3 regions of the Arthrobacter sp. NPDC058130 genome follow, and region 2 is predicted to be linked to each of the others. Evidence: riboswitches for the same ligand, from Rfam matches in the RefSeq annotation. Region 2 holds a riboswitch; each other region holds the start of a gene.

Region 1 (4,067 bases), on a different contig from region 2:
CGCTGGAAACCGACTTCGCCGCCGACGCCGCAATCGTGCTCGCGTCGCTGGCGGACGATGGCCGCGGCGAGGCCGGCGGCCATGTGGTGGCCCACTCGCAGGGCGCCATCGCCGCCATGATGGCCGCCGTCGAGCGGCCCGACCTCGTCCAGTCGCTGACCCTGGTGGAGCCGGCCTGCCTGTCGCTGACCGCCGAGCTCCCGGCCACCGCCGCGCACCGGGCGCTCATGCAGCCGCTCTTCGACGTCCGGCACAACCTCAGCGACGACGACTTCCAGCGCGAGTTCATCCGCCGCGCGTTTGCGGCGGATGCCCCGGGGGCCACGACGCCGGAGGCGCTACGGGCGGCGCGCCGGCTCCGGCTGCAGGCGCCGCCGTGGGAGGCCCCGCTGCAGATCGTGCCGGGCGTGCCGACGCTGGTGCTGACCGGCGGCTGGGAACCGCTGTATGAGGAAATCGCCGGGTACCTGCGCGAGACCGGCGCCCTGCACCGCACGGCCGCGGGCGGGCACCGGCCCCAGGATTCAGCCGACGGCGACCGGATCATCCGGTCGTTCATCGCCGAGGTCAGCCGGCACCAGCACGCCCGGGCCTCGTAGGACGCTGCGGGTCCTAAAGCGCCGCGGGTTCCCCCACGGAAGGCTGCGGCAGGTAGACCTTGCCGCCGGAGGCAAGGAACTCGTTGCTCTTCGCCTGCATGTCTGCCGCCAGCTGCGCCAGTGCCGCCTGCGAATCCGCTGAACCGTACTCATCCCGGATGTCCTGGCTGATCCGCATGGAGCAGAACTTCGGCCCGCACATCGAACAGAAGTGCGCGGTCTTGGCTGGCTCGGCCGGAAGCGTCTCGTCGTGGAATGTCTCCGCCGTCACAGGGTCCAGCGACAGCGCGAACTGGTCCCGCCAGCGGAACTCAAACCGTGCCTTGGACAGGGCGTCGTCGCGTTCGTGCGCGCCGGGGTGGCCCTTGGCGAGGTCCGCGGCATGGGCGGCAATCTTGTAGGTGATCACGCCGGTCTTCACGTCGTCCTTGTTCGGCAGCCCGAGGTGTTCCTTGGGCGTGACGTAGCAGAGCATGGCGGTGCCGTAGCGGGCAATCTCGGTGGCGCCGATCGCCGAGGTGATGTGGTCATAGCCCGGCGCAATGTCGGTCACCAGCGGACCGAGCGTATAGAAGGGCGCGCCCTTGCAGAGTTCCTGCTGGCGTTCCACGTTTTCCCGGACCAGGTGGAACGGCACATGCCCGGGGCCCTCCACCATGACCTGCACATCGAACTCCCAGGCCCTTTGCGTGAGCTCGGCCAGGGTGTCCAGCTCGGCGAACTGCGCCGCGTCGTTGGCATCCGCCGTGGCGCCGGGCCGCAGCCCGTCACCCAGGGAGAACGCGACGTCGTACTTCGCGAAGATTTCGCACAGCTCGTCGAAGTGGGTGTAGAGGAAGTTCTCCTGGTGGTGCGCCAGGCACCAGCCGGCCATGATGGAGCCGCCGCGGGAGACGATGCCTGTGACCCGGTTGGCCGTCAGGGGCACATAGCGCAGCAGCACCCCGGCGTGGATGGTCATGTAGTCCACGCCTTGCTCGCACTGTTCGATCACGGTGTCCCGGAAGATCTCCCAGGTCAGGGCGTTCGCCTCGCCGTTGACCTTCTCCAGGGCCTGGTAGATCGGGACGGTGCCGATGGGGACGGGGGAGTTGCGGATGATCCACTCCCGCGTGGTGTGGATGTCATCGCCGGTGGAGAGGTCCATCACCGTGTCCGCGCCCCACTGCGTGGCCCACTGGAGTTTGTCGACCTCCTCGGCGATGGAGCTGGTCACAGCCGAGTTGCCGATGTTGGCGTTGATCTTCACCAGGAAGGCCTTGCCGATGATCATCGGCTCCGATTCGGGGTGGTTGACGTTGTTGGGAATGATCGCCCGGCCCGCGGCCACCTCGCTGCGCACCAGCTCCACATCGCAGTTCTCGCGCAGCGCGACGAACCGCATTTCCTGGGTGATGACGCCGTCGCGCGCATAGCGCATCTGTGTGACGGTCCGGCCCTCGACGGCGCGGCGCGGCACCGGGCGTCCGCCCTGCCATTCGGCCGATGCCGCACCCCGGCGGACCGCCGACTTGCCGTCGTCGAGCAGCTCCCGTTCCCGGCCGGCGTAGGGTTCGGTGTCCGCCCTCGCCTCGATCCAGGGCGCCCGGAACGGCTCCAGTCCGCGGACCGGATCGCTGCCGGGACCGGCCGTGCGGTAAACCCGGAACGGGGCGTTCGCGACGCCGCCGGGGGAGGGCTGCAGGGCAATCTCGGTCACCGGGACGCGGATGCCATGCTCCGGGTCCGTGGTGAAGGCCAGCGAGTGGGACTTCAGCGACTGGGTGGGGGCTGCTTCATTCTGGGCAGGGCTGTGCTGTGTTTCTGTGGTGCTCAAAGGATTACTCACTTCCTTCGCCGGCATTACCCGGACAGGTTCAACGGTCGCAGGCTGCGCTAGCCCGATCTCAGCCCCTGCAAGGGCACCCGTGTGGTCGTAAACGAAGCTACCACAGGCCGTCGCGAACCCTGCCGAGTGTGACGTGGCCGCCGGATCGTCATGCGGATTAGGCTTGAGGCCATGACCAGCATCATCGAGTTCACCGGCCCGATCCTCACCGCGGCGGACCAGGAGCGCCGCGGGCTCTGGTCGGTGGACGGCCTGCTGACCTTCGACCGTCCCGCTGGCGCGCCGGACCTCGTGCTGGACGGCTGGGTCATTCCCGGGCTCGTGGACGCACACTGCCACATCGGCCTCGGCCCGGGCGGGGACGTCTCCGAGGCCACCGCGGAATCCCAGGCGCTGGCGGACCGCGACGCCGGGACGCTGCTGGTCCGCGATGCCGGCGCCGTCCACGACACCCGCTGGCTCCAGCAGCGAGCGGACCTTCCCCGGATCATCCGCTCCGGCCGGCACATCGCCAGGGCCCGGCGCTACCTGCGGGGCCTGGCCGTCGAGGTCGAGCCCGATGATCTCGTCGAGGCCGTCCGGAAGCAGGCCCGTGCCGGCGACGGCTGGGTCAAGCTCGTGGGGGACTGGATCGACCGCGACGCCGGCGACCTCGCCGCCAGCTTTCCGGCCCGGACGGTCAAGGACGCCGTCCAGGCCGCCCACGATGAAGGGGCCCGCGTCACCGCGCACTGCTTCGCCGAAGACACCCTGGATGACATGCTCGACGCCGGGATCGACTGCATCGAGCACGCCACCGGCCTGTTGCCGCGGCACCTGCCGCGCTTCCTCGAACAGGGCGTCCCGATCGTGCCCACCCTGATCAACATCGCCACGTTCCCGGACATCGCGGCGCGGGCGGAGGCCAAGTTCCCCCGCTATGCCGCCCACATGCGCTCGCTGTGGGAGCGGCGCGCCGAGCGGGTCCTCGAAGCCCACGAGGCCGGGCTGGCCATCTATGCCGGGACCGACGCCGGAAGCGTGATCAGCCACGGCCGGATTGTGGACGAGATCCAGGCCCTGCACGCCGCAGGCCTTCCCGCCGCGGCAGCCCTCGACGCCGCGAACTGGTCCGCGAGGGCGTGGCTTGGCGCGGAATCCATCGTCGAAGCGGCAAACGCCGATGTCCTGGTCACCGCCGAGGATCCGCGGAGCAATCCGGCCACGCTCCGGCAACTCAAGCACATTGTGCTGCGCGGGCGGGAGGTGCGCCGGGACGTGTCCCCGGCAGCGGGCCCGGGCCCTGCCTGGACCCCAGCCGGCCACTAGGAATAAATTGAAGCTTCAAGTATTTTAACCTTATGCGGAGTCACCGAGAGCCGGTGGCCCTAGAACCCCCGGAGCGTTTCAATGACCGCAGAAGCCAGCACCCAGGACCTCCTGCCTGCCGAACTCACCATGGGCACTGTGATGCTCAAGGTCGGCGACATGAAGCTCATGACTGATTACTACCAGCGTGCCGTTGGCCTGGAGATCGTGGCCGACCAGGACGGCGGGCTCTACCTTGGACGCAAGCGAAAGCCGCTGGTCCACCTGGCGCCCGCCCCCGGCCTGAATCTTCCCTCCCGCGGCGAGGCCGGTTTGTTCCACACCGCCCTGCT
Region 2 (4,067 bases):
TAAAGGGCAGCCGCGAACTCACCCTCCGCCGGAGCGTGGCTGTCAGTGCTGTGGCTCGCGGGACCGTGGCCCACATGACCGCTACCGACATGGTGGAAGTGATGGACCGGGCCGTTGCCGGTGCCGACGTCCAGGACCGAGGCCTCGCGGAGTGCGCCGAGCAGCCACGGCTTGACCTCCCGCAACGCCGCCTCCCAGTCCCCCACCCTGGCCTGCACGGTGGCCATGGCCGAGGACAGGGAGCAGCCGGTGCCGTGGCTGTTGCGCGTGGCGATCCGCTCCCCCGGCACCACCACCGTTTCCTGGCCGAGCAGGCCCCCGGTATTGACCAGGGCATCCGGGCAGCCGGCGTCGGCGTTGGCGTTGGCGTCGTTTCCGGCGCCCGCCGCATCGACAGCACCGCCCTCGAGGTGTCCGCCCTTGACCAGGACGGTGGTGCCGGTGAGGGCGGCCAGCCGTTTGCCCTGCGCCAGGGCCTCGGCCCAGTCGACCGCGACGGGCTCCTTGAGCAGGATGCCGAGTTCGGCGAGGTTCGGCGTGATGAGGTCCGCCAGCGGCAGGAGGGCCTGAAGGGCAGCCTCGGCCGATTCCTGCAGGAGCCGGTCACCGCTCGTGGCGACCATCACGGGGTCCAGGACGACGACGACGGGGCGCACCTTTTCCAGCCAGATGCGGACGGCGTCGATCACCGCGGCGTCGCCGAGCATGCCGATCTTGACGGCGTCGATGCCGATGTCGTCGCTGATGGCCTCCAGCTGGGCCGTGAGGAACGCTGCCGGAGGCACGTGGACGGCGCGCACCCCCTGGGTGTTTTGCGCGGTCAGCGCCGTGATGGCGGCCATGCCGTAGCCGCCGTTGGCCGCGATGCTCTTCAGGTCGGCCTGGATTCCGGCCCCGCCGGACGGGTCGGACCCGGCGATGGCCAGCACGCGGGGAATGCGCGGCGGCGCGGACGGGGACGGCCCGGAGGGCAGAAAATTGGCCGGCGGAATATTGTTGGGCCGGAACTCGGACGGGTTGGTTCTCGCGGACAAGTCAGACATCCCTTCGCCGGTGCTAACCGGACAGGTTCAACGGGTCTGGATCTCAGCCGGCCCGATGCGCGGCACCCCGTGTCAGTGTTCCAGCCTAGTCGTTGCCACCCGGCGGCCCCGTTAACGCACGTGCGGGCCCGGGCCGGGCGGACGTATTGTTACGCCCGCTCCGGCCCGGACCCGCATCCCGACCAGTCGAAAGGTGACCAGTCGGCGGCAGTGCCTTGGCCGAAGACGTGATCAGCCGTGGAGGACTACAGCTCCGATGCCGGCACGCCGACGCCGAGGATGATCGGCTCGTTGCCGGCGGGGACGGACGCCGGACCGGCCGCGGCGGGCGCCTTGGCCTCGTGAACCGATCCGGCCGCAGCAGGACGCGTGGCCTCGCGGTGTTCCACGGAGGTCTCGTTGGCTGCGCCCTGGGCGCGGCTGGCGCTGCGGTTGCGGCGTCCGCGGCGGCCACGGGTGGTGGTGTCCGCTGCCCGTGAAGCCGGGGCCTCCGCGGCGGGAGCGGCGGCCGGCGGTTCGGGTGCCTGCGGTGCCTGGGCCTCATCCTGCCCGTCGGCCGGCTTGCCGGGCTCGGCCTCGCCCAGGTTGGCGAAGGCCTCGGTCAGCAGGTCCAGGGTCAGGGCCGGTGCCGGTGTGTCCTCGGCGTGCTCGACGAAGGGCAAGGCAACCTGCTCGCCGCCAAAGGTCAGCACGGTCGCGGGACGTCCGGCCGCTTCGTCCGCGGCGGCGAGCTGCGTGACGGCGTCCACGGCGGCCTGGCGGGCGCCGGCGTCGCTGGCGGCGGCTGCCTCGCCGTCGTGCAGGTGCGCGGCGTGCGCGGCGGCGGCGATGTTCGCCAGCGCGGCCCGCGTGGCTTCGGCCTTGGCGTGGCGTTCGGCCTCGGTGGGCTCGGGGTGGACGGCCGCGGGCGTGGACGGCGCGGACTCGGTGCCCTGTCCTCCCCTGCCGCGGCGGCGGCTCTTGCGCTCGGTGCGGGCAGCAGGCTGGGCGGCCTCGGTGCGCGGCACATAGTGCTCGGCGGCGACGGTGTTGGCGCGGCGGTGTTCCACGGGCTCGTCATGGGTGACGATGCCGCGGCCGGCGCACGCTTCACACTGCTCGCCGAAGACTTCCAGCAGCCCGGTGCCCATCCGCTTGCGCGTCATCTGCACGAGGCCCAGCGAGGTCACTTCCGCCACCTGGTGCTTGGTCCGGTCCCGGCCCAGGCACTCCACCATGCGGCGCAGCACGAGGTCGCGGTTGGATTCGAGCACCATGTCGATGAAGTCGATCACGATGATGCCGCCGATGTCGCGCAGGCGCAGCTGCCGGACGACTTCCTCGGCCGCTTCCAGGTTGTTCTTGGTGACGGTTTCCTCGAGGTTGCCGCCGGAGCCGGTGAACTTGCCGGTGTTGACGTCCACCACGGTCATGGCTTCGGTGCGGTCGATCACGAGGGATCCGCCCGAGGGCAGGAAGACCTTGCGGTCCAGGGCCTTGTGGATCTGCTCGTCGATGCGCCAGGCCGCGAAGATGTCCGTGTCCTTGGTCCACTTCTCGAGCCGGCCCACCAGGTCCGGCGCCACGTAGGTGACGTAGGCCTCGATGGTGTCCCAGGCTTCCTCGCCGGAGACGATCAGCTTGGAGAAGTCCTCGTTGAAGACGTCGCGGACCACCTTGATGGTCAGGTCGGGTTCGCCGTAGAGCAGCTCGGGGGCGAGGATCTTGGTGGACGTCGACTGGCTTTCGATGCCCTCCCACTGCGCGCGGAGCCGGTTGATGTCGTGGGTCAGCTCTTCCTCGGAGGCACCCTCGGCCGCGGTGCGGACAATGACGCCCGCGTCCTCGGGCAGGCGGTCCTTGAGGATCCGCTTGAGGCGGTTGCGTTCGACGTCGGGCAGCTTGCGGGAGATGCCGGTCATCGAACCGCCGGGCACGTACACGAGGTAGCGGCCGGGCAGCGAGATCTGGCTGGTGAGGCGGGCGCCCTTGTGGCCGACCGGGTCCTTGGTGACCTGGACCAGCACGGAGTCGCCGGACTTGAGCGCGTTCTCGATCCGGCGCTGCTTGCCTTCGAGGTTGACGGACTCCCAGTTCACTTCGCCGGCGTACAGCACGGCATTGCGGCCGCGGCCGATGTCCACGAAAGCGGCTTCCATGGACGGGAGGACGTTCTGGACCTTACCCAGGTAGACGTTGCCGATCAGGGAATCCTGCTGGGTTTTGGACACGAAGTGCTCGGCCAGGACACCGTCCTCGAGGACACCGATCTGGATTCTGTCGTCGCGCTGGCGGACGATCATCTGCCGGTCCACGGACTCGCGGCGGGCCAGGAACTCGGCCTCGGTGATGACAGTGCGGCGGCGGCCGGTGTCGCGGGATTCGCGGCGGCGCTGCTTCTTAGCTTCCAGGCGGGTGGAGCCCTTGACCGACGTGACGCGGTTGTTGACCGGCGCCTCGGCCATCGCACGCGGTGCGCGGACCCGGGTCACCGTGTTGGGCGGGTCGTCGCCTTCCCCGCCGGTCAGCTCCAGGTCCTGGTCACCGCGGCGGCGGCGACGACGTCGGCGCGAGGTCACGCCGTCTTCGAGGGTTGCCTCGGAGCCTTCGTCGCCCTCTTCGTCGGTGCCTTCTGAATCGGTCTCGGACTCGGCGGAGGTGCGGGTGCGCCCGCGCCGGCCGCGGCTGCGGCGCCGACGGCGGCTGCCGGCGTCCTCGTCCTCCTCGCCTTCCTCGCCTTCCTCGTACTGGGGTTCCGCTGCGGCAGCGGGGGCCGGGCGCACCACGGTGCTGAGGTCGGGGGCCTGGAAGATCACGGACGTGAGGGCACCCGGTTCCATGAACAGTGACGCGGCCGGGCTTTCCTCGGGCCGGGCCTGCGGCTCTTCGGCCGGGGGCTCTTCGGTTTGGGTTTCTTCTGGCTGCGTCTCGGCAGGCTGGGCCTCCGCCGCGGGGGCTTCCGCGGGTGCTTCCGCAGAACCTTCCGCCGCGGCGGCTTCTTCGGCGGGGACGGCTGCTGCCGGAACCTCGTCGGCCTTCGGGGCC
Region 3 (4,067 bases), on a different contig from region 2:
TCCGGGGCGGGCATGGTGCGCAGGATGCCGACCTTGCCCTGGAGCATGAGTGCGGCGGCCGCCATTCCGGTCATGAGTGAAATCTGGGCGTTCCAGTCCTCCACCGGCAGCGGCGGGGCCGCCACGATCCGGTAGCCGCCGTCGGGCAGTTGCTGGATCTCCTGTTCCGGCATGTTCAGGCTCGCTCCGCCGCGCAGGCGTTCGAGCTCCACCCGCTTGATGCCGACCTCTTTGAGCAGCTGCAGCACGGGCGCGGCCGTGCCGGCGTCGAGTTCGGCCTGGACGGCCTTGTAGCTGAGTTTCGCGCGGCTGCGGACCTGGGCCCGGCGGACAAGGACCGATGTCACCTCTGCCGCGGCGTCGAGCCCGAACTCCCAGACGAATGCCGAGCACAGCTGGCCGGCGAGCAGGCTGCCGGCGGCCTCGCTGATGATCTCCGGATGCAGCGGAATCCGGCCGTCCGGGGTGTAGAAGGTCTGCCCGCGGCGCCGGGTCTCGGCGTCGAGCGCCCCGCCCGGGGCGACGAACGACGGGACATCGGCGATCGCGTAGAACACCTTGTAGCCCTCGCCGTCCCGTTCGATGAACAGGGCCTGGTCGAGGTCGGTGGACGAGGCCGGGTCGATGGTCACGAACTCGACGTGCGTGAGGTCCAGGTCCGGCAGCTTGTGCTCGGCCACGGCCGCCGCCGCGTCGCGCAGCACGTCTTCGGGGAACGGGCCGGGCAGTTCCAGCGTGGTGCGCAGCGCCTTGAGAGCCCCGGCCAGCTGGTTCTGCTGCTCGTGGACACTGGGGGTCAGGCGATGATGGGACACGAAAATCAGGGTAGCCCGATTTCCGCCATTAGTCTTGGATCATGAGCGCAACTCCGGACGATCCTGCCCTCTACAACAGCTTCCTGGCGGATCTGCTGGGAGTGATGGCGTACGGCGAGCTTTCCGCCTTCGAACGGCTCTCCTCCAGTGCCGGGTACTCGCCCACGCTGCATGACCGTGCCGTACTCGGCAGGATGGCCGTGGCGGAGTTCCAGCACTACGAACTCATCCGCGCCCGGCTCGAGGACATGGGCCTGGACACGGAGGCCGCCATGCTGCCGTTCCAGCCCTCGGTGGACCACTTCCACGAGCTCACACGCCCTGCGGACTGGTACGAAGCGCTCATGAAGGCCTACGTGATCGACACGGTCTCCGCGGACTTTTACGGCGCCGTCGGCATGTACGTCGACGCCGGGACCCGGGAGCTGATCGGGCAGGTCCGCTCCACCGGTGAGTCCACGGATGTGTTGCAGGAGCGCCTCAAGGCGGCCCTGGCCGATGACCCCCGGTTGGCGTCACGCCTGGCGCTGTGGGCCCGGCGCCTGCTGGGCGAGGTCCTGAACCATGCCCAGCGGGTGAGCCTGGAGCACGCGTTCCTGGGCGGGTTGTCTGGACTGGACGACGCGGAGGCCAAGGCGCTGGTCGGGGGGCTGACGGCCGAGCTCGCAGCGAACCATGCGCGTCGGATGGCAGGGCTGGGGCTCCCCGGCTAGGTTCAGGACAGGCCGCAGCCCCGGGCAGCGTCAGCCCCGGGCAGCGTCAGTACCGGCCGGGAGATCGTGCGGGGGACCGGCTCAGGAATCCGCGGCGTCCAGCGCCGCCAGCAGCGCACCAGCGGCGTGGGCGGGATCATCGGCGTCGGTGATTGCCCGGACCACCACGATCCGCCGGGCACCGGCGTCGACTACCTGCTCCACGTTGCCGAGGTCGATCCCGCCGATCGCGAACCACGGCAACAGGCTTTCCGCCCGGGCGTCGGCCTTCCCGGTGCCCTCGCCGTCCGGCTGGCCAATCGTCTGGGCAGCGTAACGGACCAGGTCGAGGCCGACGGCGGCGCGTCCTGGCTTGGTGGGAGTCGCCCACACGGGCCCCACGCAGAAGTAGTCCAGTCCCTTGCGGCCGGGCGAGGCAGCAACGGCGGCGTCAACCTGTTCCGGGGTGTGGGTGGACAGGCCGATCACGGCGTCCTTGCCGAGGAAGCCGCGGGCCGCGTCCAGTGAAATGTCCTTCTGGCCGATATGGAACACCGGCGCCCCGGACAGGGAGGCGATGTCCGCCCGGTCATTGACGGCCCACAGCCGTCCGTGGCGCCGCGCCGCGGCGTGCAGGACCTCCAGGAGTTCCAGTTCCTCGGCAGCCTCGAGCGACTTGTCGCGCAGCTGGATGATGTCCACCCCGCCGGCGAACGCGGAGTCCACGAAGTCCTCGAAGTCGCCGCGGTCCCTGCGGGCGTCGGTGCACAAGTAGAGGCGGGCGGTGGTGTGGAGGTGGTCCTGGCTCATGGGACCAGCCTAGTTCCTCTAAACTGGGCGCATACCGCGGGAGCCCGCAGCAGCCATGTCGCCGCTGCTCGGCTGAGAGGGCGTCAGAGCCGACCGCTTGACCTGATCCGGCTAGTACCGGCGTAGGGAAGGAATTTTTCATGGGCACGCAAGTAGGCACACAAACTGGGCGTGAAGCCGTGGCCGCAGATGACGCCACCGCCCGGGATTGTGACACGGGACCCGTTTCCACTGATGGAATCACCGCAGGGGACAGCACCGCAGGGGACAGCACCGCAGACGTTGCCGTGATCGGCGGCGGGGTGATCGGCCACGGCATCGCGTTCGAGGCCAGCCGCGCCGGACGGTCCGTGGTGCTGATCGACGATGCCCCCGGCAGCGGGGCGAGCTGGGCCGCGGCCGGCATGCTTGCCCCCGTCAGCGAGCTGCACTACCAGGAAGAGCAGCTTCTGGAACTGATGCTCGAGTCCTCCCGGCTGTGGCCCGGATTCGCCGCCGGTGTCGACGCCGGACCTGCCGGCCCGGACGCCGGTCCCGCCGGCCCGGACTCCCGGGCCGGTACGGGGTACTTGACGACGCCGACCCTCGCCGTCGGGGCCGACGCAGCCGACCGGCGCGCGCTCGCGGACCTGAGGGAAGTCCAGCGGGCCTGCGGCCTCAGCGTGGAACCCCTCACAGTGCGCGAGGCACGGGGCCGGGAGCCGTTGCTGAGCCCCGGCATCTCGTGCGCCTTCGACATCCCGGCCGACCATCAGGTGGATCCGCGCCTGCTGGTCGCCCGGCTTGCCAGCGTCGTGGCGTCGGAGGGCCGCGGCAGCTTCATCCGGCAGCGCGCGGCAGGGCTGCTGTGGCAGGACGGCACGGTTGCAGGGGTCCGCCTCGCCGGTGGCGGTACCGTGCGGGCCACCGAAACCGTGGTCGCCAACGGGCTCGGCGCCGCCGACCTTGAAGAATTGCCCGCCGGGCTGGCCCTGCCGCTGCGGCCCGTCTACGGCGACATCCTCCGGCTCCGCGTGCCCCCGCATCTGCAGCCGCTGCTCACGGCCACCGTGCGGGGCATGGTGCGCGGGGTCCCGGTGTACATCGTCCCCCGCCAAGACGGCACCGTGGTGATCGGCGCCACCCAGCGCGAGGACGGCCCGTTGGATCCGCACTCGGTTTCGGCCGGCGGCATCTACCAGCTGCTGCGGGATGCCCAGCAGCTGGTGCCCGCGGTTGCCGAGCTGGAGCTGCTGGAAGCCGCGGCGCGGGCGCGGCCCGGCACACCGGACAACGCCCCGCTGCTGGGACGCGTCGGCCGCCCGGACGGCGGGGATGTCCCAGGACTCATCATCGCCACAGGTTTCTTCCGGCACGGCGTCCTGCTCACCCCGGCGGCTGCCGCCGTGTGCCGGCAACTCATGGACGGGACGCCGGACCCGCGCTGGGCCGGATTCCGCCCCGACCGTTTTTCCCGCATCCCGGATACGTCCGGGGACAGCCCCCAGAAGGAAGCAGCATGAACATCAGACTGAACGGAACGGAGCAGAGCGTCGCCGACGGCGCCTCCGTCAGCACGCTCGTCAGCCAGCTCACGGGCCGGAGCATCGGCCCCGACGGACAGGCCGCCGACGGCCGGAAGCTCGGTGTCGCCGTGGCCCGCAACGCCGAAGTGGTGCCGCGCAGCCAGTGGCACGCCACGGCGCTCGCCGACGGCGACGACGTCGAACTTGTCACGGCAGTCCAGGGAGGATGACCAGCATGAACGAGA

What was found. A riboswitch is a leader RNA that binds a small molecule or an ion and turns the genes downstream of it on or off. The one in region 2 is predicted to bind thiamine pyrophosphate.
Region 1: linked by a shared signal. The riboswitch ahead of thiC (phosphomethylpyrimidine synthase ThiC) and the one ahead of ACFVTM_RS22130 (bifunctional hydroxymethylpyrimidine kinase/phosphomethylpyrimidine kinase) in region 2 are both predicted to bind thiamine pyrophosphate.
Region 3: linked by a shared signal. The riboswitch ahead of thiO (glycine oxidase ThiO) and the one ahead of ACFVTM_RS22130 (bifunctional hydroxymethylpyrimidine kinase/phosphomethylpyrimidine kinase) in region 2 are both predicted to bind thiamine pyrophosphate.

The regions. Positions count from the first base shown of each region.
Region 1 is NZ_JBHVTV010000010.1:164,914-168,980, forward strand. It holds gene ACFVTM_RS16805 (alpha/beta fold hydrolase) at 1-599, shown strand, start outside; gene thiC (phosphomethylpyrimidine synthase ThiC) at 613-2,415, opposite strand; TPP riboswitch at 2,411-2,518, opposite strand; gene ACFVTM_RS16815 (amidohydrolase family protein) at 2,599-3,735, shown strand; gene ACFVTM_RS16820 (VOC family protein) at 3,817-4,067, shown strand, end outside.
Region 2 is NZ_JBHVTV010000021.1:9,012-13,078, reverse strand. It holds gene ACFVTM_RS22130 (bifunctional hydroxymethylpyrimidine kinase/phosphomethylpyrimidine kinase) at 1-1,043, opposite strand, end outside; TPP riboswitch at 1,026-1,123, opposite strand; gene ACFVTM_RS22125 (Rne/Rng family ribonuclease) at 1,289-4,067, opposite strand, start outside.
Region 3 is NZ_JBHVTV010000007.1:184,109-188,175, reverse strand. It holds gene ACFVTM_RS13945 (RNB domain-containing ribonuclease) at 1-815, opposite strand, end outside; gene ACFVTM_RS13940 (ferritin-like fold-containing protein) at 857-1,528, shown strand; gene thiE (thiamine phosphate synthase) at 1,610-2,317, opposite strand; TPP riboswitch at 2,344-2,464, shown strand; gene thiO (glycine oxidase ThiO) at 2,458-3,819, shown strand; gene thiS (sulfur carrier protein ThiS) at 3,816-4,052, shown strand; gene ACFVTM_RS13920 (thiazole synthase) at 4,058-4,067, shown strand, end outside.